DNA from 2 places in the Pseudomonas sp. LY-1 genome. Region 2 is predicted to be linked to the other one. Evidence: predicted binding sites of a transcription regulator. Region 2 holds the regulator's gene; the other holds the start of a gene.
What was found. Region 2 encodes sigma-54, which starts transcription at its own class of promoters, with help from an activator protein. Its sites were predicted from a motif close to ANTGGCATNNANNTTGCTNT; they were not measured.
Positions count from the first base shown of each region.

Region 1: glnA (glutamate--ammonia ligase) is a predicted target of sigma-54. The motif match lies at 7,624-7,643, and genes of this name have one in related genera.

Region 1 covers NZ_CP094353.1:638,993-654,016, reverse strand. Annotated here, with positions in the region: gene MOQ67_RS02885 (DUF2339 domain-containing protein) at 1-520, opposite strand, end outside; gene MOQ67_RS02880 (glycogen/starch/alpha-glucan phosphorylase) at 678-3,128, opposite strand; gene MOQ67_RS02875 (YkgJ family cysteine cluster protein) at 3,365-3,799, shown strand; gene typA (translational GTPase TypA) at 3,995-5,815, opposite strand; gene thiI (tRNA uracil 4-sulfurtransferase ThiI) at 5,955-7,409, opposite strand; gene glnA (glutamate--ammonia ligase) at 7,744-9,150, shown strand; gene MOQ67_RS02855 (chorismate mutase) at 9,364-9,900, shown strand; gene glnL (nitrogen regulation protein NR(II)) at 10,212-11,297, shown strand; gene ntrC (nitrogen regulation protein NR(I)) at 11,294-12,730, shown strand; gene MOQ67_RS02840 (hypothetical protein) at 13,262-13,702, opposite strand; gene MOQ67_RS02835 (tRNA (cytidine(34)-2'-O)-methyltransferase) at 13,701-14,156, shown strand; gene secB (protein-export chaperone SecB) at 14,275-14,754, opposite strand; gene grxC (glutaredoxin 3) at 14,796-15,024, opposite strand, start outside.
Region 2 covers NZ_CP094353.1:1,284,174-1,299,197, forward strand. Annotated here, with positions in the region: gene MOQ67_RS05840 (class II fumarate hydratase) at 1-1,281, shown strand, start outside; gene MOQ67_RS05845 (hypothetical protein) at 1,309-1,737, shown strand; gene MOQ67_RS05850 (superoxide dismutase) at 1,739-2,350, shown strand; gene MOQ67_RS05855 (ZIP family metal transporter) at 2,384-3,277, shown strand; gene MOQ67_RS05860 (HPr family phosphocarrier protein) at 3,316-3,588, opposite strand; gene rapZ (RNase adapter RapZ) at 3,605-4,462, opposite strand; gene ptsN (PTS IIA-like nitrogen regulatory protein PtsN) at 4,465-4,929, opposite strand; gene hpf (ribosome hibernation-promoting factor, HPF/YfiA family) at 4,942-5,247, opposite strand; gene MOQ67_RS05880 (RNA polymerase factor sigma-54) at 5,323-6,816, opposite strand; gene lptB (LPS export ABC transporter ATP-binding protein) at 7,014-7,739, opposite strand; gene lptA (lipopolysaccharide transport periplasmic protein LptA) at 7,739-8,272, opposite strand; gene lptC (LPS export ABC transporter periplasmic protein LptC) at 8,259-8,831, opposite strand; gene MOQ67_RS05900 (KdsC family phosphatase) at 8,840-9,364, opposite strand; gene MOQ67_RS05905 (KpsF/GutQ family sugar-phosphate isomerase) at 9,365-10,339, opposite strand; gene MOQ67_RS05910 (ATP-binding cassette domain-containing protein) at 10,655-11,464, shown strand; gene mlaE (lipid asymmetry maintenance ABC transporter permease subunit MlaE) at 11,464-12,261, shown strand; gene mlaD (outer membrane lipid asymmetry maintenance protein MlaD) at 12,261-12,728, shown strand; gene MOQ67_RS05925 (MlaC/ttg2D family ABC transporter substrate-binding protein) at 12,740-13,387, shown strand; gene MOQ67_RS05930 (STAS domain-containing protein) at 13,384-13,689, shown strand; gene MOQ67_RS05935 (BolA family protein) at 13,804-14,043, shown strand; gene murA (UDP-N-acetylglucosamine 1-carboxyvinyltransferase) at 14,067-15,024, shown strand, end outside.

The DNA of each region.
Region 1 (15,024 bases), 650 kb from region 2:
GCACCACGCCTACGCGCAACACGGTATTGCCGCCGAACAGCCAATTGCGCGCGCCGCGGATGGCACGTTCGATCAGGTTGGGGCCTCGGGGGATAACCGGTTCAGGTGCAGGCGGTTTCTCGGCAGGCGTCCACACATCCGCCGGTAACGCCTGGCTTGGTTCGGCGACAATGGCGACGGGGGTCGGCGCCAGTTCGGCGGGCAGTTCCCAGATAAGCTCGGGGGCCTTGGCCGGCGGGGCGGATTCGGCGACGGGGGATTCGACCAACACACTGTGTGCGAGCGGCGCAGGTTCGGGTGCAGGCTTTTCCATTTGCGCCAGGCGTTGTTCCAGCGCGGTGAGCGCTTTCTGCGCGGTCTCCAACTGACGGCCTTGTTCATCCGTGCGCGAAGCCAGCATCGACAGGCGAATCGCCTGGCCAACGCCCAACCCCAGCAGCGCGCCGATGCCCGCGTCGCCGAACGACTCATCGAGCGTCCAGCCGAGCGCCAGCCCAATCAGCATGAAAATCCATTGCATGGTCGATATTCCCTAAGCAAACCGGGACCTAGTATATCGACGCGGGACCAATGTGGGAGGGGGCTTGCCCCCGATAGCGGTGTGCCAGTCACATATCTGCAAACTGACAGTCCGCTATCGGGGGCAAGCCCCCTCCCACATTTTGGTTTTGGGGTGTTTAGTCGAGCGCTTTCCAGATCTCGGTGGCGTATTCGCGGATGGTGCGGTCCGAAGAGAACCAGCCCATCCGCGCAGTATTGAGCACCGCCGAACGCCACCATTCCTTGGAATCATGCCAATGCGCGTCGACCCGGGTCTGCGCCTCCCAGTAGGCATCGAAGTCGGCACACACCAGGAAGCGGTCGTACTCGATCAGCCCATCGATCAAGCCCACATAACGGCCCGGATCGTCCGGCGAGAACACCCCGCCGCGAATCGCTTGCAACACATCGCTCAAACGATGGGACGCGGCGATGTCCGGCCCGGCGTGGAATTCACCGGCGTGCTTGCGGGCCTCCACCTGCTGGGCGCTGAGGCCGAAGATAAACATGTGCTCGCCGCCCACGCGCTCGTGCATCTCGACGTTGGCGCCGTCCATGGTGCCGATGGACAGCGCGCCGTTAAGGCCGAACTTCATGTTGCTGGTGCCCGATGCTTCAAAGCCGGCGGTGGAAATCTGCTCCGACAAGTCCGCCGCCGGGATGATGCTTTCCGCCAGGCTGACGTTGTAGTTGGGCAGGAACACCACCTTGAGCAAGCCGCGCACGGTGGGGTCGTTGTTGACGGTACGGGCGATGTCGTTGGTCAGCTTGATGATCAGCTTGGCCTGGTGATAGCTCGCCGCCGCCTTGCCGGCGAAGATCTTCACTCGCGGCACCCAGTCGGTCTCGGGCTCGGCACGGATCGCCTGGTACAGCGCCACGGTGTGCAGCAGGTTGAGCAACTGGCGCTTGTACTCGTGGATGCGCTTGACCTGCACGTCGAACATCGCCGCCGGGTTGACCGCAATACCCAGACGCTCATGGATGATCTCGGCCAGCGCGCGCTTGCTGTGCAGGCGTTGTTCGGCAAAGGCCTTGCGGAAGGCCTGCTTCTCGGCAAACGGTTCGAGTTCGATCAGGCGCTGTTCGGGCTTGTCGAGGATGTCCGCGCCCAGCGCGTCGACGAGCATGCCGGTGAGTTGGGGGTTGGCCTGGTACAGCCAGCGGCGGAAGGTGATGCCGTTGGTTTTGTTGTTGATGCGCTCCGGGTACAGCTTGTGCAGTTCGGAGAACACCGTGCTGCGCATCAGTTGGGTGTGCAGGCCGGATACGCCGTTGACGCTATGGGAGCCGAGGAACGCCAGGTTGCCCATCCGCACGCGGCGGCCGTTGTCTTCTTCGATCAGCGACACGGCGCGCAGCACGTCGAAATCGTGGATGCCCTTGGCGCGCAGCGAGTCGATGTGCTGCGCGTTGATCAGGTAGATGATCTGCATGTGCCGGGGCAGCATGCGTTCCATCAGGCCGACCGGCCAGGTTTCCAGGGCTTCGGGCAGCAGTGTGTGGTTGGTGTACGACAGGGTTTCGACGGTGACGTCCCACGCCGCGTCCCAGGGAATATCGTGCAGGTCCACCAGTTGCCGCATCAACTCGGCGACCGCGATGGACGGGTGCGTGTCGTTGAGCTGAATGGCAGCATGTTCGCCCAGGCTCAGCACCGAGCCGTGCATGTTCTTGTGGCGGCGCAGCAGGTCTTGCAGCGAGGCCGAGACGAAGAAGTATTCCTGGCGCAGGCGCAGTTCCTGCCCCGCTTCGGTGCTGTCGGCCGGGTAAAGCACTCGGGAGATGCTTTCGGCGCGGGCCACTTCAGCGACGGCGCCCAAATGGTCGCCGGCGTTGAAGCGCTCCAGGTGCAGGTCTTCCACGGCACGCGCACGCCACAGCCGCAGGGTGTTGACGCTGGCGCCGCGCCAGCCGACCACCGGAGTGTCGTAGGCCACGGCCCGCACGGTTTCGCTGGGCGACCACACCTGAATCAGCTTGCCGCCGGCATCGGCGAGGGTTTCGACGCTGCCGCCGAAGCCGATCGAGTAGATCACTTCAGCCCGTTCGAACTCCCACGGGTTGCCGAAATCCAGCCAGCGCTCGGTCTGTTCCTGCTGCCAGCCATCGACAATCGCCTGGCGGAACAGCCCGTGCTCATAACGGATGCCATAACCATGGCCGGCAATGCCCAGGGTCGACATGCTTTCCATAAAGCACGCCGCCAGGCGCCCCAGACCGCCGTTACCGAGCGCTGCATCGGGCTCCAGCAGGCGGATGCGTTCCAGGTCGACACCCAACTCGGTGAGCGCTTCGCGAGCGATCTCCAGCAGGCCGAGGTTGCTCAGGCTGTCGAAGAGCAGGCGGCCGATGAGGAATTCCAGCGAGAGGTAATACACCCGCTTCTGGCCTTTGCGGTAGATTTGCCGCGTATGGTTCATCCAGTGATCGACCATCTGGTCGCGGGCGGCCAGGGCAATGGCTTCGAACCAGTCATGGTCGAAGGCGTGATCCGGGTCTTTGCCCACCGCGTAGGTGAGTTTGGTCAAGACAGCATCGCGAAATGCGGCTACCTCTGCTTCTCGTGCAAGCGGTTCCTGAGACATCGGTGTGACCTCGGGCGAGATTGAAGGAGTTGCTAGAGCCTAGTCGGTCTGACCGGCGGTCGACGCGCTGGTTCGGCAGTTTTTTAACTCATTCACCTTTGCATGAATTTAATGCAGGGGTCGTGCCCGATCACTGTTCGAGCCGCCTTCGAGCTGAAAACCCGAAAATATTGTTCAAAAAACCATCAATCCCGGTATGATCGCGCGCCCGGATACCGCCCCACCTTGGAACCCTGATGAAGCCTCAACTGATCGCCGCCGCGGAACTCGACCGTCTCGAGACCTGGCAGAAATATTCCGCCCACATGTGCGGAGGCTGCGTGTCCAGCTGCTGCACGCTGCCGGTCGAAGTGAAGATCAAAGACTTGATCCGCATTGGCATCGTCGATGAATTCGAGCGCGGCGACCCGCCGAAGAACATCGCCAAGCGTTTGCAGAAGGAAGGCATCGTCGAGCGCTACAACAGCAAATCCGAGATCTTCACCCTGCAGCGCATGAGCAACAACGACTGCCTGTACCTGGATCGTAAGACGCGCTTCTGCACTATTTATGACAAGCGCCCGGATACCTGCCGCAACCACCCGAAAATCGGCCCGCGGCCGGGGTATTGCGCGTACAAGCCCAAGGAAGTGGTGCGCGAGACCAATTTCAAGACTCTCGATAAGTTCTGATCCATGTTTTGCAGGGTTCTCAAGGGCCCTATCGGGGGCAAGCCCCCTCCCACAGTTTTGATTTGTGAACGCCTTCAAAATGTGGGAGGGGGCTTGCCCCCGATAGGGCCGGCACCTTCAGCACAAAACCTGCAGACATAAAAAAACGCCCCCGGCCTTTCGACCGGGGGCGTTTTTCATTCAGCCTGAGTTAACTCAGTTCTTGGCTTTCTTGGCAGCGCGGGTACGCTCGCCTTCGTCCAGGATCTTCTTACGCAGGCGGATCGACTTAGGCGTGACTTCGCACAGCTCGTCGTCCTGGATGAATTCCAGGGCCTGTTCCAGGGTGAAGCGAACAGGTGGAACCAGAGCGATGGTTTCGTCTTTACCCGAAGCACGCATGTTGTCGAGCTTCTTGCCTTTGGTTGGGTTGACGCCCATGTCGTTGTCACGGCTGTTCAGACCAACGATCTGACCGTTGTAGATCTCTTGACCGTGTTCAACGAACAGCTTGCCACGCGCCTGGAGGGTTTCCAGGGAGTAGGTCAGCGCCTTGCCGGTTTCAACCGAAACCAGAACACCGTTCTGACGGCCGGACATGTCGCCGGACTTCATGGTGTCGTAGCGATCGAAGATCGAGGTCAGGATGCCAGCACCGTTGGTCAGGGTCAGGAACTGGTTACGGAAACCGATCAGACCACGCGCAGGGATGTTGTATTCCAGACGCACACGGCCTTTGCCATCCGGCACCATGTTGGTCAGGTCGCCCTTACGCAGGCCCATCTCTTCCATGACCTTGCCCTGGGATTCTTCAGGGGTGTCGATGGTGACGTTTTCGAACGGTTCCTGCTTCACGCCGTCAACAGTACGGATGATCACTTCAGGACGACCAACGCCCATTTCGAAGCCTTCGCGACGCATGGTTTCGATCAGTACCGAGAGGTGCAGCTCACCACGGCCGGAAACCTTGAACTTGTCAGCCGAGTCGCCTTCTTCAACGCGCAGTGCCACGTTGTAGAGCAGCTCTTTGTCCAGACGTTCCTTGATGTTACGGGAGGTCACGAACTTGCCTTCTTTACCGCAGAAAGGCGAGTCGTTTACCTGGAAGGTCATGGAAACGGTTGGCTCGTCGACGGTCAGAGGCTTCATCGCCTCGACAGTGTCCGGCTGGCACAGGGTGTCGGAGATGAACAGCGAGTCCATACCGCTGACGCACACGATGTCGCCGGCGAACGCTTCTTCAACGTCGATGCGGTGCAGGCCGTGGTGACCCATCAGCTTCAGGATACGACCGTTGCGTTTCTTGCCGTCGGCGCCGATAGCGACAACCGGGGTGTTCGGCTTGACGCTACCACGAGCGATACGGCCAACACCGATAACACCCAGGAAGCTGTTGTAGTCCAGTGCCGAGATTTGCATCTGGAACGGACCGTCACGGTCAACCTTCGGTGGTGGAACGTGGTCAACGATGGCCTGGTACAGCGGGGTCATGTCTTCCGCCATGGCGGTGTGATCCAGACCGGCGATACCGTTCAGGGCCGAAGCGTAGATAACCTGGAAGTCCAGTTGTTCTTCGGTAGCACCCAGGTTGTCGAACAGATCGAAGATCTGGTCCAGAACCCAATCCGGACGCGCGCCTGGACGGTCAACCTTGTTGATGCACACGATCGGACGCAGGCCGGCTTCGAACGCCTTCTTGGTCACGAAACGGGTTTGCGGCATAGGGCCGTCTTGAGCGTCAACCAGCAGCAGAACGGAGTCGACCATCGACATTACGCGTTCTACTTCGCCGCCGAAGTCGGCGTGGCCCGGGGTATCCACGATGTTGATGTGGTAGCCGTTCCAGTTGATAGCGGTGTTTTTAGCCAGGATGGTAATACCGCGCTCTTTTTCCTGGTCGTTGGAGTCCATCACGCGCTCGTCGTTGAGCTCGTTGCGCTCCAGGGTGCCGGATTGACGCAAGAGTTTGTCTACCAGGGTGGTTTTACCATGGTCAACGTGAGCAATGATGGCGATGTTACGTAGATTTTCGATCACTTGTGTATCTCGATCAGAGGATTCGGTGTGCTGACAGGTCGTGGCAGCGATTAACAGTAGAGTCAGGCCTTGCCGTTACAGCTTGACGGCAGAGTCGGGGGGCCGGTGACGCAGGCCACAGGCAAACAGCCCCGGGCTCTTAGCTCGGTCGATAAACGCGCACATTGGCATGCCCCTCACTGAGCAAATGGTGGGCATGCAGGCGACTCATCACGCCTTTGTCGCAATACAGCAGGTACTGACGGCTGTTATCCAGTTCCTTGAAACGCGCGTTCAATGCATAGAACGGCAGCGTTTGTACGTCGATGCCAGCGATTTCCAGCGGCTCGTCTTCAGCGGCATCCGGGTGACGGATGTCGATGATGATCTGACCGGCCAGGGCTTCGCTGACTTCTTCGATCTGCACATCCTGGCCCAACTCGTCGATGACACGATCGATCGGGACCAGTTTGGCGTTCTCGAGCGCACGCTCCAGAACCGCCATATCAAACTGTTGTTCTTCATACTCCACGCGGTTGCGCTTGGCGTGGGTCTTGGGGTTCACCGAGATGACCCCGCAATATTCGGGCATGTGCTTGGCGAAGTCGGCAGTGCCGATCTGTTCCGCCAGGTCGATGATGTCCTGCTTATGGCTGGCGATCAGCGGGCGCAGCACCAGCTTCTCGGTCACGCAATCGATGAGCGACAGGTTCGGCAGCGTCTGGCTGGATACCTGGGAAATCGCTTCGCCGGTCACCAGCGCGTCGATCTGCAGTTGATCGGCAATTCGGGACGCTGCGCGCAACATCATACGCTTCAATACTACGCCCATATGACTGTTATCGACTTTGCCGAGAATTTCGCCCAGTACTTCCTCGAACGGCACGCTGACAAACAGCACGCGTTGGGAGCTGCCGTACTTCTTCCAGATATAGTGCGCGACTTCCATCACGCCCAATTCGTGGGCACGTCCGCCCAGGTTGAAGAAGCAGAAGTGGCTCATCAGGCCGCGGCGCATGATCTGGTAGGCCGCCACCGTGGAATCGAAACCGCCGGACATCAAGACCAGGGTCTGTTCCAGGGCGCCGAGCGGGTAGCCACCAATGCTATTGTGCTGGCTGTGGATCACAAACAACCGTTGGTCGCGAATTTCCATCCGCACTTCAATTTGCGGCGCCTTGAGGGAAATTCCGGCTGCGCCGCACTCGCGACGCAGCTTGCTGCCGACGTATTTTTCCACATCCATGGAGCTGAACGGGTGCTTGCCGGCACGCTTGCAGCGCACCGAAAAAATCTTGCCTTCAAGCTCGCTGCCAAAGTGCTGTTTGCACTTTTCGGTGATGTCGTCGAAGTCGCCCAGCGGGTACTCGTCGACCTGCAGGAAATGCGCGATGCCCGGCATGCAGCTCAGGCGCTCGGTCATATCCTTCAAGGCCTTGGCGTCGGTGACACGGGTTTCCAGCTCGAGATTGTCCCACACACCGTTCACCACCACAGCCGGGTCCAGATCGCGGAGCACGGCACGGATGTTCTTGGCCAACTGACGGATGAAACGCATCCGTACCGGTCGGCTTTTGATGGTGATCTCGGGGAAGACTTTAACGATTAATTTCATGGAAACAGCGCGCGCAGGGCCTGCCGAAAAAGGGGGGCGCGGATTATAGCGGAAATCGCTCAAGGTTTAACCAGTTAATATGCATCAACGGTGCAACGCACCAAAAAAGGTCATTTGCGCAAATGCACGCCACATTGCAGTGCGTTATTTATTCCATTTCCGCGGTTTGCACTGTTATAGGGGCCATTTTGACGCAAAAAGGCCATGTTGGCGCACTGGCATGCAATTTGCTCTCTTGTGAGGCAGGTTGCCATGGCGGACTATCCGCGCCGGCATCACCCACATTCTAAGGGCTAACTCCACTACCCAGCCCGAAGCCACCCCGGAGGACACCATGTCGAAGTCGGTTCAACTCATCAAAGATCATGACGTTAAGTGGATTGATCTGCGCTTCACGGACACAAAAGGCACTCAGCACCACGTGACCATGCCGGCTCGCGACGCGCTGGATGACGCGTTCTTCGAAGAAGGCAAAATGTTCGACGGTTCCTCCATTGCCGGTTGGAAAGGCATCGAAGCTTCCGACATGATCCTGATGCCGGACGACAGCACTGCCGTGCTGGACCCGTTCACCGAAGACCCAACCCTGATCATCGTCTGCGACGTGATCGAGCCTTCGACCATGCAAGGCTACGACCGCGACCCACGTGCGATCGCCAAGCGTGCCGAGGAATACCTGAAGTCGACCGGTATCGGCGACACCGTATTCGTAGGCCCAGAGCCAGAATTCTTCATCTTTGATTCGGTCAAGTTCAAGTCCGACATCTCCGGCTCCATGTTCAAGATTTTCTCCGAACAAGGTTCGTGGATGTCCGACCAGGACGTAGAAGGCGGCAACAAAGGCCACCGTCCAGGTATCAAAGGTGGCTACTTCCCAGTTCCGCCATTCGACCACGACCACGAAATCCGTACCTCCATGTGCAACGCCATGGAAGAAATGGGCCTGGTCATCGAAGTACACCACCACGAAGTGGCGACTGCCGGCCAGAACGAAATCGGTGTGAAGTTCAACACCCTGGTTGCCAAGGCTGACGAAGTCCAGACCCTGAAGTACTGCGTACACAACGTGGCTGATGCCTACGGCCGTACCGCAACCTTCATGCCTAAGCCTCTGTACGGCGATAACGGTTCGGGTATGCACGTTCACCTGTCCATCGCTAAAGATGGCAAGAACACCTTCGCTGGCGAAGGTTATGCCGGCCTGTCCGACACCGCCCTGTACTTCATCGGCGGCATCATCAAGCACGGTAAGGCCCTGAACGGCTTCACCAACCCGTCGACCAACTCCTACAAGCGTCTGGTCCCAGGTTTCGAAGCACCGGTAATGCTGGCCTACTCGGCTCGTAACCGCTCCGCATCGATCCGTATTCCTTACGTGTCCAGCCCGCGCGCTCGCCGTATCGAAGCCCGCTTCCCGGACCCGGCAGCCAACCCGTACCTGGGCTTCGCTGCACTGCTGATGGCTGGCCTGGACGGCATCCAGAACAAGATCCACCCAGGCGACGCCGCCGACAAAAACTTGTACGACCTGCCGCCTGAAGAGGCCAAAGAGATCCCACAAGTGTGCGGCAGCCTGAAAGAAGCCCTGGAAGAGCTGGACAAGGGCCGTGCGTTCCTGACCAAAGGCGGCGTATTCAGCGACGACTTCATCGATGCCTACATCGAGCTGAAAAGCGAAGAAGAAATCAAAGTCCGCACCTTCGTACACCCACTGGAATACGAGCTGTACTACAGCTGCTGATCCGGTAGCGTCGCTTAACATGGCGTGATCGAAAAAGACCTCCTTCGGGAGGTCTTTTTTTGCCCGGGGATTACACAGCTCCGCACCTGCAAACCCAATCAAAAAGGTGGGAGGGAGCTTGCTCCCGATAGCCGTGGATCAGTTGATACCGGTGCTGACTGACACTCTGCTATCGGGGGGGGGGGCAAGCCCCCTCTCACAAGGAGATCAGCATTGAAACGTCGACTTGTGTTCGCTCTGTTATTCGTCAGTGCCAGTGCGAGCGCTGCGCCGCCCAGCCTCGAACCTTTACTCAACAGCATCGCCGAGCGCCTGGCGATCGCCGACCAGGTCGCCCTGAGCAAGTGGGACAGCCACAAGCCCGTAGAAGACAAGAAACGCGAGCAAGAGGTGATCGCCAGCGTCGTCGCCCAGGCCCCGAGCTACAAGCTGGACCCTGCCGCCGCCGGGCAGTTCTTCTCGGCACAGATCGAAGCGAACAAACTGGTGCAGTACGCCCATCTTTCCGACTGGCAGTTCCAGGGCAAGGCCCCCGACGATCCGCGCCCGGACCTGGTCAAGCAGATTCGCCCGCAACTGGACCAACTGCAAAAACGCCTGCTGCAGCAATTGGCCGACTTCAGCCCGCAGCGCACCGACCCACAGTGCCCGCAATGGCTGGCCGAAGCCGTGCATGAGCCGCTCAATGAGCCGATGCAGCAGTTGGCGATGATCCGCGCGACCGCCGAGCTGTGTATCTACAAAGACTAAAACGGTACACCCGATCCAAAAATGTGGGAGGAGGCAATCCCCCTCCCGCATTTGATTTGTGTGAATTCGCGCTTCCTGAACAATCGTCACAAAATCGCACTATATTGGTGCGATAGCCTGCACCCTTCCCACCGACCCAGCCCATTTTGGTTCGAAACTACCCGATGAAGCTGGCAGAACGCCACAGTTTCGAGCCTTAAACCCTTATTTCAGGGCTTAAACGCTTCTTTTCGGAGCCTTGGTTTGGTTTTTGCATTTTCCTTGTATCAGCGTGTGCCTCAAGCCCGCGCCTTGCTCCAAAAGAGGTCCTGATGACCATCAGCGATGCACTGCACCGTTTGTTACTCGACAACCTGACCACCGCGACCATCCTGCTCAATGACGACCTGCGCCTTGAGTACATGAACCCGGCGGCGGAGATGCTCCTGGCCATCAGCGGGCAGCGCAGCCATGGGCAGTTCATCAGCGAGTTGTTCACCGAGTCGGCCGAAGCCTTGAGCTCGTTGCGCCAGGCAGTGGAGCAGGCACATCCGTTCACCAAGCGCGAAGCGATGCTCACCGCCCTGACCGGCCAGACCCTGACCGTCGACTACGCCGTGACCCCGATCCTGAGCAACGGCAGCACCCTGCTACTGCTCGAAGTCCACCCGCGTGACCGCCTGCTGCGCATCACCAAGGAAGAAGCGCAGTTGTCCAAGCAGGAAACCAGCAAGATGCTGGTGCGCGGCCTGGCCCACGAGATCAAGAACCCGTTGGGCGGGATTCGCGGCGCGGCGCAGTTGCTGGCTCGTGAGCTGCCGGACGAGCACCTCAAGGACTACACCAACGTCATCATCGAAGAGGCCGACCGCCTGCGTAATCTGGTGGACCGCATGCTCGGCTCCAACAAGCTGCCGTCGCTGGCGATGACCAACGTGCATGAGGTGCTGGAGCGTGTCTGCCAGTTGGTCGAGGCCGAAAGCCAAGGCTGCATTACCTTGGTGCGCGACTATGACCCGAGCATTCCCGACGTGTTGATCGACCGCGAGCAGATGATCCAGGCGGTCCTCAACATCGTGCGCAACGCCATGCAGGCCATCAGCAGCCAGAACGAGCTGCGCCTGGGCCGCATCAGCCTGCGCACCCGCGCCTTGCGCCAGTTCACCATCGGCCACGTGCGCCATCGCCTGGTGACCAAAGTCGAAATCACCGACAACGGCCCGGGCATTCCAGCAGAACTGCAGGAAACCATTTTCTTCCCCATGGTCAGCGGCCGCCCGGACGGTACCGGGCTGGGCCTGGCCATTACCCAGAACATCATCAGCCAGCACCAGGGTCTGATCGAATGTGAGAGCCATCCTGGCCACACCACGTTCTCGATCTTTCTGCCTCTGGAACAAGGAGCCCCATCGACATGAGCCGTAGTGAAACTGTCTGGATCGTCGATGACGACCGTTCTATCCGCTGGGTCCTCGAGAAAGCCCTGCAACAGGAAGGCATGACCACCCAGAGCTTCGACAGCGCTGACGGGGTGATGAGCCGCCTGGCGCGCCAGCAGCCCGACGTGATCATCTCCGACATCCGCATGCCCGGTGCCAGCGGCCTGGACCTGCTGGCGCGGATTCGCGAGCAGCACCCGCGCCTGCCGGTGATCATCATGACCGCGCACTCGGACCTGGACAGCGCTGTCGCGTCCTATCAGGGCGGCGCCTTTGAGTACCTGCCCAAGCCGTTCGACGTGGACGAAGCGGTGGCGCTGGTCAAGCGCGCCAACCAGCACGCCCAGGAACAGCAGAACCAGGAAGCCCCGCCCGCCCTGACCCGCACCCCGGAAATCATCGGTGAAGCGCCGGCGATGCAGGAAGTGTTTCGCGCCATCGGGCGCTTGAGCCACTCCAACATCACCGTGCTGATCAACGGCGAGTCGGGCACCGGTAAAGAACTGGTGGCCCACGCCCTGCACCGCCACAGCCCGCGGGCGGCGTCGCCGTTCATTGCGCTGAACATGGCGGCGATTCCGAAGGACTTGATGGAGTCCGAACTGTTCGGCCACGAGAAAGGCGCCTTCACCGGCGCGGCCAACCTGCGGCGCGGGCGGTTTGAACAGGCGGACGGCGGCACGCTGTTCCTCGATGAAATCGGCGACATGCCGGCCGATACCCAGACCCGCTTGCTGCGCGTGCTGGCGGACGGCGAGTTCTACCGTGTGGGCGGGCATACGCCGGTCAAGGTTGACGTGCGTATCATCGCCGCGACTCACCAGAACCTGGAAACCCTGGTGCATGCGGGCAAGTTCCGTGAGGACTTGTTCCACCGCCTCAACGTGATCCGCATCCACATCCCGCGCATGTCGGACCGTCGCGAAGACATCCCGACCCTCGCGCGCCACTTCCTCAGCCGCGCCGCCCAGGAGCTGGCCGTCGAGCCGAAGCTGCTGAAAAGCGAGACCGAGGAATACCTGAAGAACCTGCCGTGGCCCGGCAACGTGCGCCAACTGGAGAACACCTGCCGCTGGATCACGGTCATGGCGTCCGGGCGCGAAGTGCATATCAGCGACCTGCCGCCGGAGCTGCTCAGCCTGCCGCAGGATTCGGCCCCCGTGACCAACTGGGAACAGGCGCTGCGCCAATGGGCCGACCAGGCCCTGGCACGCGGCCAGTCGAACCTGCTGGACAGCGCCGTGCCGGCCTTCGAACGGATCATGATCGAAACCGCCCTCAAGCACACCGCCGGCCGCCGTCGCGATGCCGCCGTGCTGCTGGGTTGGGGCCGCAATACCCTGACGCGCAAGATCAAGGAACTGGGGATGAAGGTCGATGGCGCGGATGATGACGAAGGTGACGAGGGCTGAATCTCAGACCCACTGAAGATCCAATGTGGGAGGGGGCTGGCCCCCGATAGCGGCATGTCAGTCGGCATCTACATGACTGATCCACCGCCATCGGGGGCAAGCCCCCTCCCACATTTGGATCTGCACAAGGTTTGGCGACCATGCACCGCTTCAATGCACCATGAACCGGCATCGGGCACGGCGCCAACACCTCAAACCTTCGCACCGCCGCCTGAAATCAGACAACCGAAAACGCCAAAGCCCCGTATTCCGGGGCTTTTCGCTGTCTGGAGCGTTTTTTTCGAGCAACTTGGCCAGTGTGGCACGCGCCCTGCAATAACCCTGATACAACCCAGTTTCGGGGACCTTGGTACAGGCAGGCCGAGAATCCCCTCTTTACACCCGGGGTGCTTGATGCGAACCGCGTCGCGCTCCACACCGCTTTCGGGAACCTCGGTACAGGCAGGCCGGGGATTCCCTCTTTAACACGAAGCCGGATGGCTTCATCCCGTTTTGGGAGCCCTGGTACAGGCAGGCCGGGAACTCCCTCTTTTATTGCTCTTGGAGATGGATCTCCAGCCGCCAGCGGCCTTCAGCTTCCTCTCCCGACCATTCCCCACGCAACGGCCGCGCCGCCACCAGGTTGAGCAACAGGCCGCCATCGGTCTTGCGCACGCGCCAGTTCACATCCTTGTCATTGACCTTGAGCTGCCCGCTGGCGGCCTTGCCCTGCGCGTCGAACAACAGCGCCACGGTGCCGTCGATATGCTCGCCATGCAGCTTGGGTTCGCTGTTGAACCACACCACCACACCGTCGGCCGCCGGCGTCACCTGCAGCAATTCGACCGGGTCCGGGGCGGTCAGGCGCCCGATCATCAGGCCCACCATCAAGCCGACAATCGCCAAAGAGCCCAAAACCCTTGGCAATAGCTTCGGCCTGGGGTCTTCTTCGAGGGTAGAATGCAGCGCATCTTTGCCTTCGGAGCCGTGCATGTTTCACGTCATCCTTTTTCAACCAGAAATTCCGCCGAATACCGGCAACGTTATCAGGCTGTGCGCCAACAGTGGCTGCCACCTGCATTTGATCGAGCCGCTGGGCTTCGACATGGACGACAAGCGCCTGCGCCGCGCCGGGCTGGACTACCACGAGTATGCCACCCTGCAACGCCACGCCGACCTCGCCAGCTGCCTGGAAAGCCTCGGCCACCCTCGGCTGTTCGCGTTCACCACCAAGGGCTCGCGGCCGTTCCATGACGCCAGCTTCGCCGACGGCGACGCCTTCCTGTTCGGCCCGGAAAGCCGTGGCCTGCCGGCCGAGGTGCTCGACGCCCTGCCCGACGGCCATCGCCTGCGTTTGCCGATGCGCGAAGGTTGCCGCAGCCTGAACTTATCGAACACCGTCGCCGTCGCCGTCTACGAAGGCTGGCGCCAACTCGGCTTCAAATAACACACATAACAAATGTGGGAGGGGGCTTGCCCCCGATAGCAGTGGGTCAGCCAACACCTATTCAGCTGACACACCGCAATCGGGGGCAAGCCCCCTCCCACATTTTTAGCGCATCGACTTATTGAACCGTCGACGAACCTTCCTGTTGCATGCGCTGCAGCTCTTGCGCGTACAGGGCATCGAAGTTCACCGGAGCCAGCATCAGCGCCGGGAACGAGCCACGGGTGACCAGGCTGTCCAGGGTCTCGCGGGCATACGGGAACAGGATGTTCGGGCAGAACGCGCCCAGGGTGTGGCTCATGGACGCTTCGTCCAGGCCCTGGATCAGGAAGATACCGGCCTGTTGCACTTCAGCGATGAAGGCCACTTCTTCGCCGTTCTTGACGGTGACCGAGAGGGTCAGCACGACTTCGTGGAAGTCGCCTTCCAAGGCTTTTTGACGGGTGTTCAGGTCCAGCCCGACGCTTGGGGTCCACTCCTGACGGAAGATGGCCGGGCTTTTCGGCGCTTCGAACGACAGGTCACGCACATAGATGCGCTGCAGCGAAAACTGTGGGCCTTGGGCTTCTGCTGCTTCGGTGTTCTGTTGGTCAGTCATCGCAGATCCTTCTTGATCTTGGGTCTTTTAGGGTTTAGGAGTCAGACGTGAAGCAGCGCGTCCAGTTTACCGGCGCGCTCAAGGGCAAACAGGTCATCGCATCCACCGATGTGCTTGGCGCCGATCCAGATCTGCGGCACGGACGTGCGTCCCGCCTTCTGGGCCATTTCGGCGCGCACCTGGGGTTTGCCGTCGACCTTGATCTCTTCGAAGGCAACCCCCTTCTTCTCCAGCAAGGCCTTGGCCCGCATGCAGTAAGGGCACCAATCG
Region 2 (15,024 bases):
TTTCCGATCAGCCACCAGCGCATGCCGGCGCCGTTCATTCGTGCGCTGATCCTGGCCAAAGTGGCAGCGGCCAAGGTCAACGTCGACCTCAAGCAGATCAGCGAAGGGCAGGGCAAGGCCATTGTCGATGCTGCCCTGGGCTTGCTGGACGGTGACTTCATGCCGCACTTTCCGGTGGATATCTTTCAGACCGGTTCCGGCACCAGTTCCAATATGAACGCCAACGAAGTGATCGCGACCCTGGCCAGCCGTTTGCTCGGTGAGGCGGTCAACCCCAACGATCACGTGAACTGCGGCCAAAGCAGCAACGACATCATCCCGACCACCATCCACGTCAGTGCGGCGTTGGTGCTGCATGAGCAAACGCTGCCTGCGTTGCTGCATCTGGTGCAGGTCATCGAACGGAAGGCCGAAGAGGTCCACCCCTTCATCAAGACCGGTCGCACGCACCTGATGGACGCCATGCCCGTGCGTATGAGCCAGGTGCTCAATGGCTGGGCGCAGCAGCTCAAGGCCAATATTGCGCACCTGCAGGACCTGTTGCCCAGCCTGCAAGCCCTGGCCCAGGGCGGCACGGCTGTCGGTACCGGGATCAACGCGCATCCGGAGTTTGCGCCGCGTTTCAGCCAACAACTGAGCAGCCTGACCGGCGTGCAATTCACCCCGGGCAAGAACCTCTTCGCGTTGATCGGCTCCCAGGACACCGCCGTCGCCGTCTCCGGCCAGTTGAAAGCGATCGCTGTGTCATTGATGAAAATCGCCAACGACTTGCGCTGGATGAATTCCGGGCCCCTGGCTGGCTTGGGCGAAATCGAACTGGAAGGGTTACAGCCCGGTTCTTCGATCATGCCGGGCAAGGTCAACCCAGTGATTCCGGAAGCGACCGCCATGGTCGCCGCACAAGTCATCGGCAATGACACGGTGATCACCATTGCCGGGCAATCCGGCAACTTCGAGCTGAATGTGATGCTGCCGATCATCGCCCAGAACCTGCTCGGCAGCCTCGAACTGCTGGCCAATTCCAGCCGCCTGCTGGCGGACAAGGCCATTGCCAGTTTCAAGGTCAACGAGGCCAAGCTCAAGGAAGCGTTGTCGCGCAATCCGATCCTGGTGACCGCACTCAACCCGATCATTGGTTACCAAAAGGCCGCTGAAATCGCCAAGCAAGCCTATCAGCAAGGTCGCCCGGTGATTGATGTCGCCCTCGAGCACACCGACTTGCCGCGCAGCCAACTGGAAGTCCTGCTGGACCCGGAAAAGCTCACAGCTGGCGGCGTGTAATCACCGACCCTGCTTTGGAGGCTGACCATGGAGCATTGGAAACGCACGATCGAACGGGCCAATCGCTGCTTTATGCAGGGCGAGTTGGTCGACGCTCGCGAAGCCTATTTACAAGCCCTGGCCCTGGCTCAAGTGTTGTTCGAGCGCTGGGCAAACGCCGACGAAGCAGTGGCGGCTTGCGTCATTTCCCATCACAACCTGGCGGACCTGCACCTGCGCCTGAACCAGCCGGAAGAAAGCGCGGAATACCTCTGCGCCATCCACCAACGGCTGTTACAGGCGCTGCAGGACCAGCGCCTCAGCCCGCAACTGCGCGACGCGGCGTTGCGCCAGAGCAGCAAGACCTACGTCGAACTGTTGAATTTCATCAGCGATCACGGCGAATACCCCCGTACCCATCGCTTGCTGGGCGGTACTGCGGCGCAACCGACCCCTCCTCAATACGGAGCACACTGATATGCCCTACACCTTGCCTGCCTTGCCTTACGCCTACGATGCCCTGGAACCGCATATCGATGCGCAAACCATGCAAATTCACTACACCAAGCACCACCAGACTTACATCAACAACCTCAATGCCGCCGTGGAGGGCACCGAGTTTGCGGGCTGGCCGGTAGAGAAGCTGGTGTCGAGCGTCCAGCAACTGCCCGAGCAACTGCGCACCGCGGTGATCAATCAGGGCGGTGGGCATGCCAACCACTCGTTGTTCTGGGCGGTGATGTCGCCCAAAGGCGGCGGCAAACCCGATGGCGCGCTGGGCCAGGCGATCAATGAGCAACTGGGCGGTTTCGACAGCTTCAAGGAGGCCTTCACCAAGGCCGCGTTGACCCGCTTCGGCAGCGGCTGGGCCTGGTTGAGCGTGACCCCGCAGAAGACCCTGGTGGTGGAGAGCAGCGGCAATCAGGACAGCCCGCTGATGAGCGGCAACACACCGATCCTCGGCCTGGATGTGTGGGAGCACGCCTACTACCTGCTGTACCAGAACCGGCGTCCTGAATACATCAATGCCTTCTACAGTGTCATCAACTGGCCGGAAGTCGCCGCCCGCTACCAGGCCGCCCTGGCCTGATATCACGCCGTATAACACGACCTAAGGCCGATCATGGGTACTGAAACACTGGCGATCAGCAGCGTGCGAATGTTTCGTTACGCATTTGGCTCGCTGCTGCTATTGGCAGGTATTGCATTGCTGGTGGCTCAAGGATTCGCCTGGCTGGACCTGGAGCCGCGCATCCTGCGGGCCCTGCAAGGTGGGGCGATCTGTGCGCTCGGCACCGCGTTGGGCGCCGTACCGGTGTTGGTTATCCGGCGCATGCCGGCAGCAGTGAGCGATACCTTGCTGGGCTTTGGTGCCGGCGTGATGCTCGCGGCCACGGCGTTTTCGTTGGTCGTGCCGGGCATTGCCGCCGCTGAAGGCCTGGGGTTCAGCCCTTGGGGCGCGAGTGGCTTGATCAGCATTGGTATCATGCTGGGAGCGTTCGGCTTGTACCTGGTCGATCGCAAGGTCTCCGGGGCCAGCCCGGAAATGCTGGTCGGTACGCCGGAGCATCCGGTGATCCCGCCACGCATCTGGCTGTTCGTGTTTGCCATCATCGCGCACAACATCCCGGAGGGTATGGCAGTTGGCGTCTCGGCGGGCGGCGGCATGCCGGATGCCGACAGCCTGGCCATGGGCATCGCTTTGCAGGATGTGCCCGAAGGCCTGGTGATTGCGTTGGTGCTGGCCGGGGCAGGGATGTCGCGGTTCAAGGCGTTCCTGATCGGTGCGGCTTCGGGCTTGGTCGAGCCGATATTCGCAGTGCTTTGTGCCTGGTTGGTGAGTCTGGCGCAGGTGCTGCTGCCGTTAGGCTTGGCGTTGGCTGCTGGCGCGATGCTGCTGGTGGTCACTCACGAGGTGATCCCCGAATCGCGGCGCAATGGCCATGAAAAGCTCGCCAGCCTGGGACTGTGCATCGGGTTTTGCTTGATGATGGTGATGGATACTGCATTGGGCTGAAGCTGTTGCGGCTTCAGCCTCTGTCTCGTCGGGTGGGTTTATTCACCCTCATCAAAGAAGTTATTGATCAGCTTGGTCAAGGCGTCCATCGCTTCCTGCTCTTGCTCGCCTTCGGTCTTCAAATGAATCTTGGTGCCCTTGCCGGCGGCGAGCATCATCATCGCCATGATGCTCTTGCCGTCGACCATGGTTTCCGGAGTGCGTCCAGCGCGAACCTGGCAGGGGAACTGCCCGGCAATGCCGACGAACTTGGCTGAGGCGCGGGCGTGCAGGCCCAGCTTGTTGATGATTTCAATTTCCAGAACGGGCATCGCGGGGGTGTTCCTTTCAGCTAAGGTCGCGGTGGCGAACCTGGACGTTCTTGAGGGTTTGTTGCAGCATCTGGCCCAGGCGTTCGGTCAGGTAGACGGAACGGTGGTGGCCGCCGGTGCAGCCGATGGCAATGGTGACATAGGCCCGGTTGCTGGCGGCAAAGCGCGGTAGCCATTTGAGCAGGTAGCTGGAGATGTCCTGGAACATCTCCTCGACATCCGGTTGCGCGGCCAGGTAGTCCGCCACCGGCTGATCCAGCCCCGACTGGTCCCGCAACTCCGGCTTCCAGTAAGGATTGGGCAGGCAGCGCACATCGAATACCAGATCGGCGTCCACCGGCATGCCACGCTTGAAGCCAAACGACTCGACCAGAAAGGCCGTGCCGGGCTCGGGCTGGTTCAGCAGGCGGAGCTTGATGGCATCGCGCAGTTGGTACAGGTTGAGGCTGGTGGTGTTGATCTTGAGGTCGGCGAGGTCAATGATCGGCCCCAACAGCTTGGTCTCGTCCTCGATGGCTTCGGCCAGCGAACGATGCGGGCTGCTGAGGGGGTGACGTCGACGGGTCTCGGAGAAGCGTTTGAGCAGGGTTTCTTCGTCTGCGTCCAGGTACAGCACATCACAGTGAATGTGCTTGGCGCGCACTTCCTCAAGCAGTGCCGGGAACCGCGAGAGGTGGCTGGGCAGGTTGCGGGCGTCGATCGACACGGCGACCAGCGGCTGTGCCAGTTCGGTGTGGATCAGCGCGCGCTCCGCCAACTCCGGCAGCAGGCCGGCGGGCAGGTTGTCGATGCAATAGAAGCCGTTGTCCTCAAGAACATTGAGGGCGGTGCTTTTACCTGAGCCGGAGCGGCCACTGACGATGATCAAACGCATGATTACTGCTCGTCTTGTTCAGCCAGGACAACCTGATACAACGCCTCATTGCTGCTGGCACTGCGCAGTTTGTCGCGTACTTCCTTGCGGTCAAGCATGCTGGCGATCTGCCGGAGCAGTTCCAGGTGTGCATCGGTGGCGGCTTGCGGGACCAGCAACACGAACAGCAGGTCGACCGGGGCACCGTCGATGGCGTCGAAATCGATGGGAGCGTCCAGGTGCAGCAGGGCGCTGACAGGTGTCTCGCAGCCTTTGAGGCGGCAGTGAGGAATGGCGATGCCGTTACCAAAACCGGTCGAGCCGAGTTTTTCACGGGCAATCAGAGCCTCGTAGACATCTTGCATCTCCAGCTCAGGCACTTGTTTGCTGATCAGGTTGGCAATCTGTTCGAGGGCTTTCTTCTTGCTGCCCCCCGGCGCGTTCACAAGGGAACGGCCGGGAGTCAGGATGGTTTCAAGTCGGATCATGGGTGGGGAGTGTTAGCGGCCGGTGCCCTGTAGGAGGCTCTGCTGCTTTTCCTTATGCTTTTTGATTTGGCGATCCAGCTTGTCGGTCAGGTCGTCAATGGCGGCATACATATCAGAATGCTCAGCATTGGCGACGACTTCTCCGCCGGGTATACGCAAGGTGGCTTCGATTTTCTGCTTCAGCTTTTCGACAGTCATAATGACTTGCACGTTGGTGATCTTGTCGAAATGCCCCTCAATTCGTTTGAGTTTTTCGCCGATATAGGTGCGCAGCGCGTCGGTCACTTCCAGTTGGTGTCCACTGATATTGACTTGCATACAGCTTCTCCTTCGTTGCCAGTGCATAAAGCGGCAGGCAGAGATGCCTGCCACTGGAACGCTGTGGCCTGCCCGTCACATCAAACGCTTACGCTCGCTGGAAGGCGCGATCCCAAGGGACTCGCGGTACTTGGCGACGGTTCGACGGGCGACCTGAATGCCTTGTGCCTCCAGTAAACCAGCGATCTTGCTGTCACTCAACGGCTTTTTCTGATTTTCCGCGGCAACCAGTTTTTTGATGATTGCGCGGATCGCCGTGGACGAGCATTCGCCGCCTTCGGAGGTGCTGACATGGCTGGAGAAAAAGTATTTCAGCTCATATATACCCCGTGGGGTATGCATGAATTTTTGCGTCGTTACCCGGGAAATCGTCGATTCGTGCATGCCCACCGCTTCTGCGATGTCGTGCAGGACCAGCGGTTTCATCGCTTCGTCGCCGTACTCAAGGAAGCCGCGCTGGTGCTCGACGATTTGCGTGGCCACTTTCATCAGGGTTTCGTTGCGGCTTTGCAGGCTCTTGATGAACCAGCGCGCTTCCTGCAGTTGGTTGCGCATGAAGGTGTTGTCGGCGCTGGTGTCGGCGCGACGGACGAATCCGGCATATTGCGGGTTGACCCGCAGGCGCGGCACCGATTCCTGGTTCAGCTCCACCAGCCAGCGTTCGTTGTCTTTGCGCACGATCACATCGGGGACGACGTATTCGGCTTCGCTGGACTCGATCTGCGAGCCCGGACGCGGGTTGAGGCTCTGCACCAGCTCGATGATGTGGCGCAGGTCGTCTTCCTTGAGCTTCATGCGGCGCATCAGTTGGCTGTAGTCGCGGCTGCCCAGCAGGTCGATGTAGTCGGTGACCAGGCGTTGGGCTTCAACGAGCCAAGGGGTCTTGGCGGGCAGCTGGCGCAATTGCAGCAGCAGGCACTCGCTGAGGTTGCGCGCGCCAATGCCGGCGGGCTCGAACTGCTGGATGCGGTGCAGGACGGCTTCGATCTCGTCCAGTTCGATGTCCAGTTCCGGGTCGAAGGCTTCAAGAATCTCTTCGAGGGTCTCGTCCAGATAGCCCTGGTTGTTGATGCAGTCGATCAGGGTCACAGCGATCAGGCGATCGGTGTCGGACATCGGCGCCAGGTTCAATTGCCACAGCAAGTGGCTCTGCAGGCTCTCGCCGGCGGAGGTGCGGGTGGTGAAGTCCCACTCGTCGTCATCATTGCTGGGCAGGCTGCTGGCGCTGGTCTGGTAGACGTCTTCCCAGGCGGTGTCCACGGGAAGTTCGTTGGGAATGCGTTCGTTCCATTCGCCTTCCTCCAGGTTGTCCACCGTAGGGGCGGTTTCCTGGTAAGAGGGTTCCTGCACGTCGGAATTGGGTTTTTGCTCGATGTTGTCGGCCAGCGGGTCTGCATTATCGAAGTCGTCGCCTTCTTCCTGGCGTTCGAGCATCGGATTGGACTCCAGGGCTTCCTGGATTTCCTGTTGCAGGTCCAGTGTCGACAATTGGAGCAGGCGGATGGCCTGTTGCAGCTGCGGTGTCATCGTCAGCTGCTGGCCCATTCTCAGGACTAGCGATGGTTTCATGGCAGGGGCTTAACACCTTATTCGCCGGCGCAATGCGCCATCCACGACAGGGCGCGTGAGCGCCAAACATAAGCAAATTATATGCCTGATATTGGAGGCTTTGCCTAGAGCGCGGTAACAATAAAAATCCGGAGGTTTTCATTGACTCCCGCGCACCTTGGCGAACGGCCTGCCACCGCCTTTTTTTCCAGGCAGGCCTACAGGCGGAACTCGTGGCCCAGATACACTTCCTTGACCAGTTCGTTGGCCAGGATCGTGGCCGAATCGCCTTCGGCAATCAGTTGCCCATCGTTGACGATATACGCGGTTTCGCAGATATCGAGGGTCTCGCGGACGTTGTGGTCGGTGATCAGTACACCGATGCCCTTGGCCTTGAGGTGATGGATGATCTGCTTGATGTCGCCGACCGAGATCGGGTCGACACCGGCAAACGGTTCGTCCAGCAGGATGAACTTCGGTGCAGTGGCCAGGGCGCGGGCAATCTCCACGCGGCGGCGTTCACCGCCGGACAAACTCATGCCGAGGTTGTCGCGAATGTGGTTGATGTGGAATTCCTGCAGCAGGCTTTCCAGCTCCTTGCGGCGGCCGTCGCGGTCGAGTTCCTTGCGGGTCTCGAGGATCGCCATGATGTTATCGGCAACCGACAGTTTGCGGAAGATCGACGCTTCCTGGGGAAGATAGCCGATACCGGCGCGCGCACGGCCGTGCATCGGCTGGTGGCTGACGTCGAGGTCGTCGATCAGGATGCGACCTTGGTCCGCCTGGACCAGGCCGACGATCATATAGAAACAGGTGGTCTTGCCGGCACCGTTGGGGCCAAGCAGGCCGACGATCTGGCCGCTGTCGATCGACAAGCTGACGTCGCGCACGACCTGACGGCCTTTATAGGCCTTGGCCAGATGCTGGGCTTTCAGGGTTGCCATTACTCGGCCTTCTTCTTCGGCTGGATAACCATGTCGATACGTGGACGCGGTGCGGTGACCTTGGTGCCGTTGGCGCGACCGGCGTTGGCAACCTGCTTCACGGTGTCATAGGTGATTTTTTCACCTTCCGTGGAGTTGCCGTCGGGGCTGAGTACCTTGGCCTGGTCGATCAGCACGATGCGATTTTGCTGGGCGTGATACTGGATGGTTTTACCGTAGCCCTTCATCGGGGCGGTGTCGGTGGCAGACTGCTTCTGTTCGAAGTAGGCCAGGTTGCCCACCGAGGTCACGACGTCAATGTCGCCAGCAGGGGTGCGAGTCAGCGTCACCGTGTTGCCGGTGATCTTCATCGAACCCTGGGTAATGATCACACCGCCGGTGTAGGTTGCGACGCCTTGCTTGTCATCGAGCTGTGCATCGTCGGCCGAAATGTGGATCGGTTGCTGGCTATCGTTCGGCAGAGCCCAGGCGCTCACGCTTCCCAGTGCTGCGCCCAGACTGAGCAAAATAGGGAGGGTTTTAACGAGCCTCATACTGTCCTCTTACGTTCGATAGCAGGTGTATCCTGCTTTCTTTCAAATACGCTTTCATTCCCTTGCCAGTCGATACACCGCCAGCGCCGTCGATTCTAACGTCTTGCTCGGTCTGCGCATATTGCTTCTGTGGGAATACGGTCATGCGACTGCTGGTGATGATGGTGTCGCGGTTCTGTGCGTCGGTCCGTGCGACGCGCACCGAGTCGATCAGTTCCACTTCGGTGCCGTCCGGGTTGACTTCGCCACGCTTGCTGGTGACGTGCCAAGGGAATTCGGTGCCGCGATACAGATTCAAATCGGGGTTGGTCAGCAGGGTGACTTCGGACGCTTTCAGGTGCTCGACCTTGTCCGAGGTCATTTCATACTGCACCTTGCCATCGGGCAGGAACTGCACGCTGTAGGCATTGGTGGCGTAATAGTCGATAGCGCCTTGGTCAACCTGCGCCACAGGCTGGTCGAGAAAGCGCTCCGGGCTGATATTCCAGTAGCCAACCGCCAGGAGCAGCGCGGCGATGACCCCGAATAGCAGGAAGTTGCGAATCTTTTTGCTCAGCATAAAACGCTCTATAGGTAGGCGGCGTGGGCCGCTTCAAGGCTACCCTGGGCACGCAGGATCAACTCGCAGAACTCGCGGGCGGCGCCTTCGCCGCCACGGGCCGTGGTGATGCCGTGGGCATGCTCGCGAACAAATGCCGCCGCATTGGCGACAGCCATGCCCAGGCCCACCCGGCGGATCACCGGCAGGTCGGGCAGGTCGTCGCCCAGATAGGCAACCTGCTCATAGCTTAGGTTGAGTTGGCCAAGAAGCTCGTCCAGGACGACTAGTTTATCCTCCCTGCCCTGATACAGGTGAGGAATCCCCAGGTTTTGTGCGCGGCGTTCCACAACCGGGGTTTTCCGACCGCTGATAATCGCGGTTTGCACGCCCGCCGCCATGAGCATCTTGATGCCCTGGCCGTCGAGGGTGTTGAACGACTTGAATTCGCTGCCGTCCTCGAGGAAGTACAGGCGGCCATCGGTCAGCACGCCGTCAACGTCGAAAATCGCCAATTTGATGTGCTTGCCGCGTTGCAACAGGTCGCTGGTCATTTACATCACTCCCGCACGCAGCAAGTCGTGCATGTTCAGGGCGCCAATCGGGCGGTCATTGCCATCGACCACCACCAGCGCGCCGATCTTATGGTCTTCCATGATCTTCAGGGCTTCGGCCGCCAGCATTTCTGCGCGTGCAGTCTTGCCGTGGGGAGTCATCACCGCATCGATGGTGGCGGTGTGGATATCGATAGTGCGGTCCAGGGTGCGGCGCAGGTCACCGTCGGTGAATACGCCGGCCAGGCGCCCGTCGGCTTCCAGGATCACGGTCATGCCCAGGCCCTTGCGGGTCATCTCCATGAGTGCGTCCTTCAGCAGAGTGCCGCGCTGTACGTGGGGCAGTTCATCGCCGGAATGCATGACGTTTTCCACTTTCAGCAGCAGGCGTCGGCCCAGTGCGCCGCCCGGATGGGAAAACGCGAAGTCTTCCGCCGTAAACCCACGTGCTTCCAGCAGCGCCACGGCCAGGGCATCGCCCATGACCAGCGCGGCGGTGGTGGAGGAGGTTGGCGCCAGGTTCAGCGGGCAGGCTTCAGCGGTCACATGAACATTCAGGTTCACTTCGGCAGCCTTGGCCAGCGTCGACTCCGGGTTGCCGGTGATGCTGATCATCTGGATGCCCAGGCGCTTGATCAACGGCAGCAAGGTCACGATTTCGTTGGTGGTGCCGGAGTTGGACAGTGCGAGGATGATGTCATCCTTGGTGATCATGCCCATGTCGCCGTGGCTGGCTTCGGCCGGGTGGACGAAAAACGCCGTGGTCCCGGTGCTTGCCAGGGTGGCGGCGATCTTGTTGCCGACGTGACCGGACTTGCCCATGCCGACCACGACCACGCGGCCTTTGCTGGCCAGAATCATCTCGCAGGCGCGTACGAAATCCACGTCGATATGGGCCAGCAAGCCTTCTACGGCTTCAAGCTCGAGGCGGATGGTGCGTTGTGCGGATTGGATAAGATCGCTGGATTGGCTCATGTCTGAAATCGTATAGCCTGACGAAAAGTCGACGATTATAACGATAATGATCAATTCCCTCACGCAAGTTCGTCAGTCTTTAGTCGTCAGGCGCTTCAGATTCATTCCTCGGTAACATAGCCAGCAACGGTTTTTCCCTGTCTCCAATCTGAACAAGCGCTGTTCCGGCCTTGGGGGCGCTGTACCAGCAGTGATATAGTTCGCCGCCAGTTCGGTCCACCCAGCCCATGTGGCTAACTATATGTTGGGCAACCGTTGCAAACGTTTGTCACAAGCGTGGTGTCTGAGTGAGAGGCTGCATCCCAAGGAGTTTAGATGAGTGCCGATAACGCCTACGCGGTCGAGCTGAAGGGCCTTACCTTCAAGCGCGGGACGCGCAGCATCTTCAATAACGTCGATATTCGCATTCCCCGCGGCAAGGTCACCGGCATTATGGGGCCTTCCGGTTGCGGCAAGACCACCCTGTTGCGTCTGATGGGCATGCAATTGCGCCCCAGTGCCGGCGAAGTGTGGGTCAACGGCCAGAACCTGCCGACGTTGTCGCGCAGCGATCTGTTCGATGCGCGCAAGCACATGGGGGTGCTGTTCCAAAGCGGTGCATTGTTCACCGACCTCGATGTGTTCGAGAACGTAGCGTTTCCGCTGCGGGTACATACCCAACTGTCCGACGAGATGATTCGTGACATTGTGTTGCTGAAGCTGCAGGCCGTGGGCCTTCGCGGCGCCATCGACCTGATGCCGGATGAACTGTCCGGCGGCATGAAGCGTCGCGTCGCCCTGGCGCGTGCCATTGCCCTCGATCCGCAGATTCTCATGTATGACGAACCCTTCGTGGGCCAGGACCCGATCGCCATGGGCGTGTTGGTGCGCCTGATCCGCCTGCTCAACGATGCGTTGGGGATCACCAGTATCGTGGTCTCCCACGACCTGGCCGAAACCGCGAGCATCGCCGATTACCTCTATGTAGTCGGTGATGGCCAGGTACTGGGGCAGGGCACGCCGGAAGAACTGATGAACGCTGACAACCCGCGCATTCGCCAATTCATGACCGGCGATCCCGATGGCCCGGTGCCTTTTCATTTTCCGGCAGCGGACTACCGCTCAGATCTTCTGGGGAAGCGCTGATGCGCAAGACATCTCTTATCGAAAAGGTGCGCCTTTTCGGGCGTTCCGGCATCGACATCATCGAAGTGCTCGGACGTTCGACGATATTCCTGTTTCACGCCTTGCTCGGCCGTGGCGGCATTGGCGGCAGCTTCGGCCTGCTGATCAAGCAACTGCACTCCGTTGGTGTGATGTCCCTGGTGATCATCGTGGTTTCCGGGGTTTTCATCGGCATGGTGCTGGCGTTGCAGGGCTTCAATATCCTCTCCAGCTACGGCTCGGAGCAGGCGGTGGGGCAGATGGTCGCCCTGACGCTGTTGCGTGAGCTCGGCCCGGTCGTCACGGCCCTGTTGTTCGCCGGGCGCGCCGGTTCCGCGCTGACCGCCGAAATCGGCAACATGAAGTCCACCGAGCAGTTGTCCAGCCTCGAGATGATCGGCGTGGACCCGCTCAAGTACATTGTTGCCCCGCGCCTGTGGGCCGGCTTCATTTCCCTGCCGCTGCTGGCGATGATCTTCAGCGTGGTGGGTATCTGGGGCGGTTCGTGGGTGGCGGTGGACTGGCTGGGGGTCTATGAAGGCTCCTACTGGTCCAACATGCAAAACAGCGTGAACTTCAGCGGCGATGTGTTCAATGGCATCATTAAGAGCATTGTCTTCGCCTTTGTCGTGACCTGGATCGCCGTATTCCAAGGCTATGACTGTGAGCCCACTTCAGAAGGGATCAGTCGCGCCACCACCAAGACCGTTGTGTACGCCTCGCTGGCGGTACTGGGCCTTGACTTTATTTTGACCGCCTTGATGTTTGGAGATTTCTGATGCAAAACCGCACTGTGGAAATCGGTGTCGGCCTTTTCTTGCTGGCTGGCATCCTGGCTTTACTGTTGCTGGCCCTGCGAGTCAGCGGCCTTTCGGCCAGCCCCACCGCCGATACCTATAAACTTTACGCGTACTTCGACAATATCGCGGGTTTGACTGTCAGAGCTAAAGTGACCATGGCCGGTGTAACCATCGGCAAGGTCACGGCGATCGATCTGGACCGCGACAGCTTCACCGGGCGTGTGACGATGCAACTGGACAAGAAGGTCGATAATCTGCCGACTGACTCCACGGCATCGATCCTCACCGCAGGTTTGCTGGGCGAGAAATACATCGGTATCAGCGTAGGCGGGGAAACCGCTCTGCTCAAGGATGGTTCGACCATCCACGACACACAGTCGTCGCTGGTGCTCGAGGACCTGATCGGTAAATTCCTGCTCAATACGGTCAATAAAGACGCTAAATGAGGAATCTGTTCATGATCTCTACCTTGCGACGTGGTCTGCTGGTACTGCTTGCAGCACTGCCGTTGATGGCCAACGCGGCAGGTTCTGCGCACGAACTGGTGCAGGACACGACCAGCAAAATGCTGGCTGACCTGAAAGCCAATAAAGAACAGTACAAGCAAGACCCTACCAAGTTCTATGACTCGCTCAACACCATTGTCGGCCCGGTCGTGGATGCCGAAGGCATTTCGCGCAGCATCATGACGGTGAAGTATTCGCGCAAGGCGACGCCTGCGCAGATGCAGACATTCCAGGAAAACTTCAAGAAGGGCCTGTTTCAGTTCTACGGCAACGCCCTGCTCGAGTACAACAACCAGGGGATCACTGTCGACCCTGCCAAGGATGAGTCGGGCGATCGCACCAGCGTCGGCATGACCGTCAAGGGCAGCAACGGCGCCATCTATCCAGTGCAATACACTCTGGAGAAGGTCAGCGGTGAGTGGAAGCTGCGTAACGTGATCATCAACGGCATCAACATCGGCAAACTGTTCCGTGATCAGTTCGCCGACGCGATGCAGCGCAATGGCAACGACCTCGACAAGACCATCAATGGTTGGGCCGGTGAAGTGGCCAAGGCCAAGGAAGAGACCGATAAAGCCGCCGGGAAGCCCGCGCAATGACCGAGGCGGCTGTTCGTATCGGCGATGCCGGCGAGTTGTTCCTCAGCGGCGTGCTGGATTACCGCACCGGGCCCGACCTGCGCAAGCAGGGGCAGGCGCTGATCCAGGCGAGCACCGCACCGTCGCTGGTGCTCGATTGCTCGGCGGTGACCAAGTCCAGCAGCGTCGGCTTGTCGTTGCTGCTGTGCTTCATGCGCGACGCCGAGGCGGCCAAAAAGCCGGTGAGCATTCGTGCGTTGCCCGACGACATGCGTGAAATTGCCGACGTTTCCGGTCTGACCGAGCTGTTGGCGCATCCTTAATACACATATTCAAGAAAGCCCCCCGTCAGAGTCCTGCTATGCGGGGTTCGCAGGCGCGGGGCTTTTTTGTATGATGTGCGACCCGCGCGCACTGGGCGCCGATAGAGGTTGAGCATGCAGGCCCTAGAAGTTAAGAGCTTCCTTGAAGGAAAGCTGCCGGAAACGAACGTAGAAGTTGAAGGCGAAGGCTGCAACTTCCAGCTGAATGTGATTAGCGATGAACTGGCGGCATTGAGCCCGGTCAAGCGTCAACAGCAGGTCTATGCCCATTTGAACCCGTGGATCACCGATGGCAGCATCCATGCGGTCACTATGAAATTTTTCAGCCGCGCGGCCTGGGCCGAGCGCACCTGAGCCCCCAAGGCGTCGAGATTCTTATGGATAAATTGATTATTACCGGTGGTGCCCGCCTTGATGGCGAGATCCGCATTTCCGGTGCGAAAAACTCCGCCTTGCCGATCCTGGCAGCGACCTTGCTGTGCGATGGCCCTGTGACCGTGGCCAACCTGCCGCACCTGCACGACATCACCACCATGATCGAACTGTTCGGTCGCATGGGCATTGAGCCGGTGATCGACGAAAAACTGTCGGTTGAAATCGACCCGCGCACCATCAAGACCCTGATCGCCCCGTATGAGCTGGTGAAAACCATGCGTGCGTCGATCCTGGTGCTCGGCCCGATGGTTGCCCGTTTCGGCGAAGCCGAAGTGGCCTTGCCTGGCGGTTGCGCGATCGGTTCGCGTCCGGTCGACCTGCACATCCGTGGCCTTGAAGCCATGGGCGCCACCATCGACGTCGAAGGCGGCTACATCAAGGCCAAGGCGCCGGAAGGCGGCCTGCGTGGCGCCAACTTCTTCTTTGATACCGTTAGCGTGACCGGTACCGAGAACATCATGATGGCCGCTGCCCTGGCCAACGGCCGCAGCGTCTTGCAAAACGCCGCGCGCGAGCCGGAAGTGGTCGACCTGGCCAACTTCCTGATCGCCATGGGCGCCAATATCAGCGGCGCCGGTACCGACACCATCACCGTCGAAGGTGTAAAACGCCTGCATTCGGCCACCTACAAGGTGATGCCGGACCGCATCGAGACCGGGACCTACCTGGTTGCCGCCGCCGTCACCGGTGGCCGCGTCAAGGTCAAGGACACTGATCCGACCATCCTTGAGTCCGTGCTGGAAAAACTCAAGGAAGCCGGCGCTGAAATCACCACCGGTGAAGATTGGATCGAGCTGAACATGCACGGCAAGCGGCCAAAAGCCGTCAACGTGCGGACCGCTCCGTACCCGGCGTTCCCGACCGACATGCAAGCGCAGTTCATCTCCCTGAACGCGATTG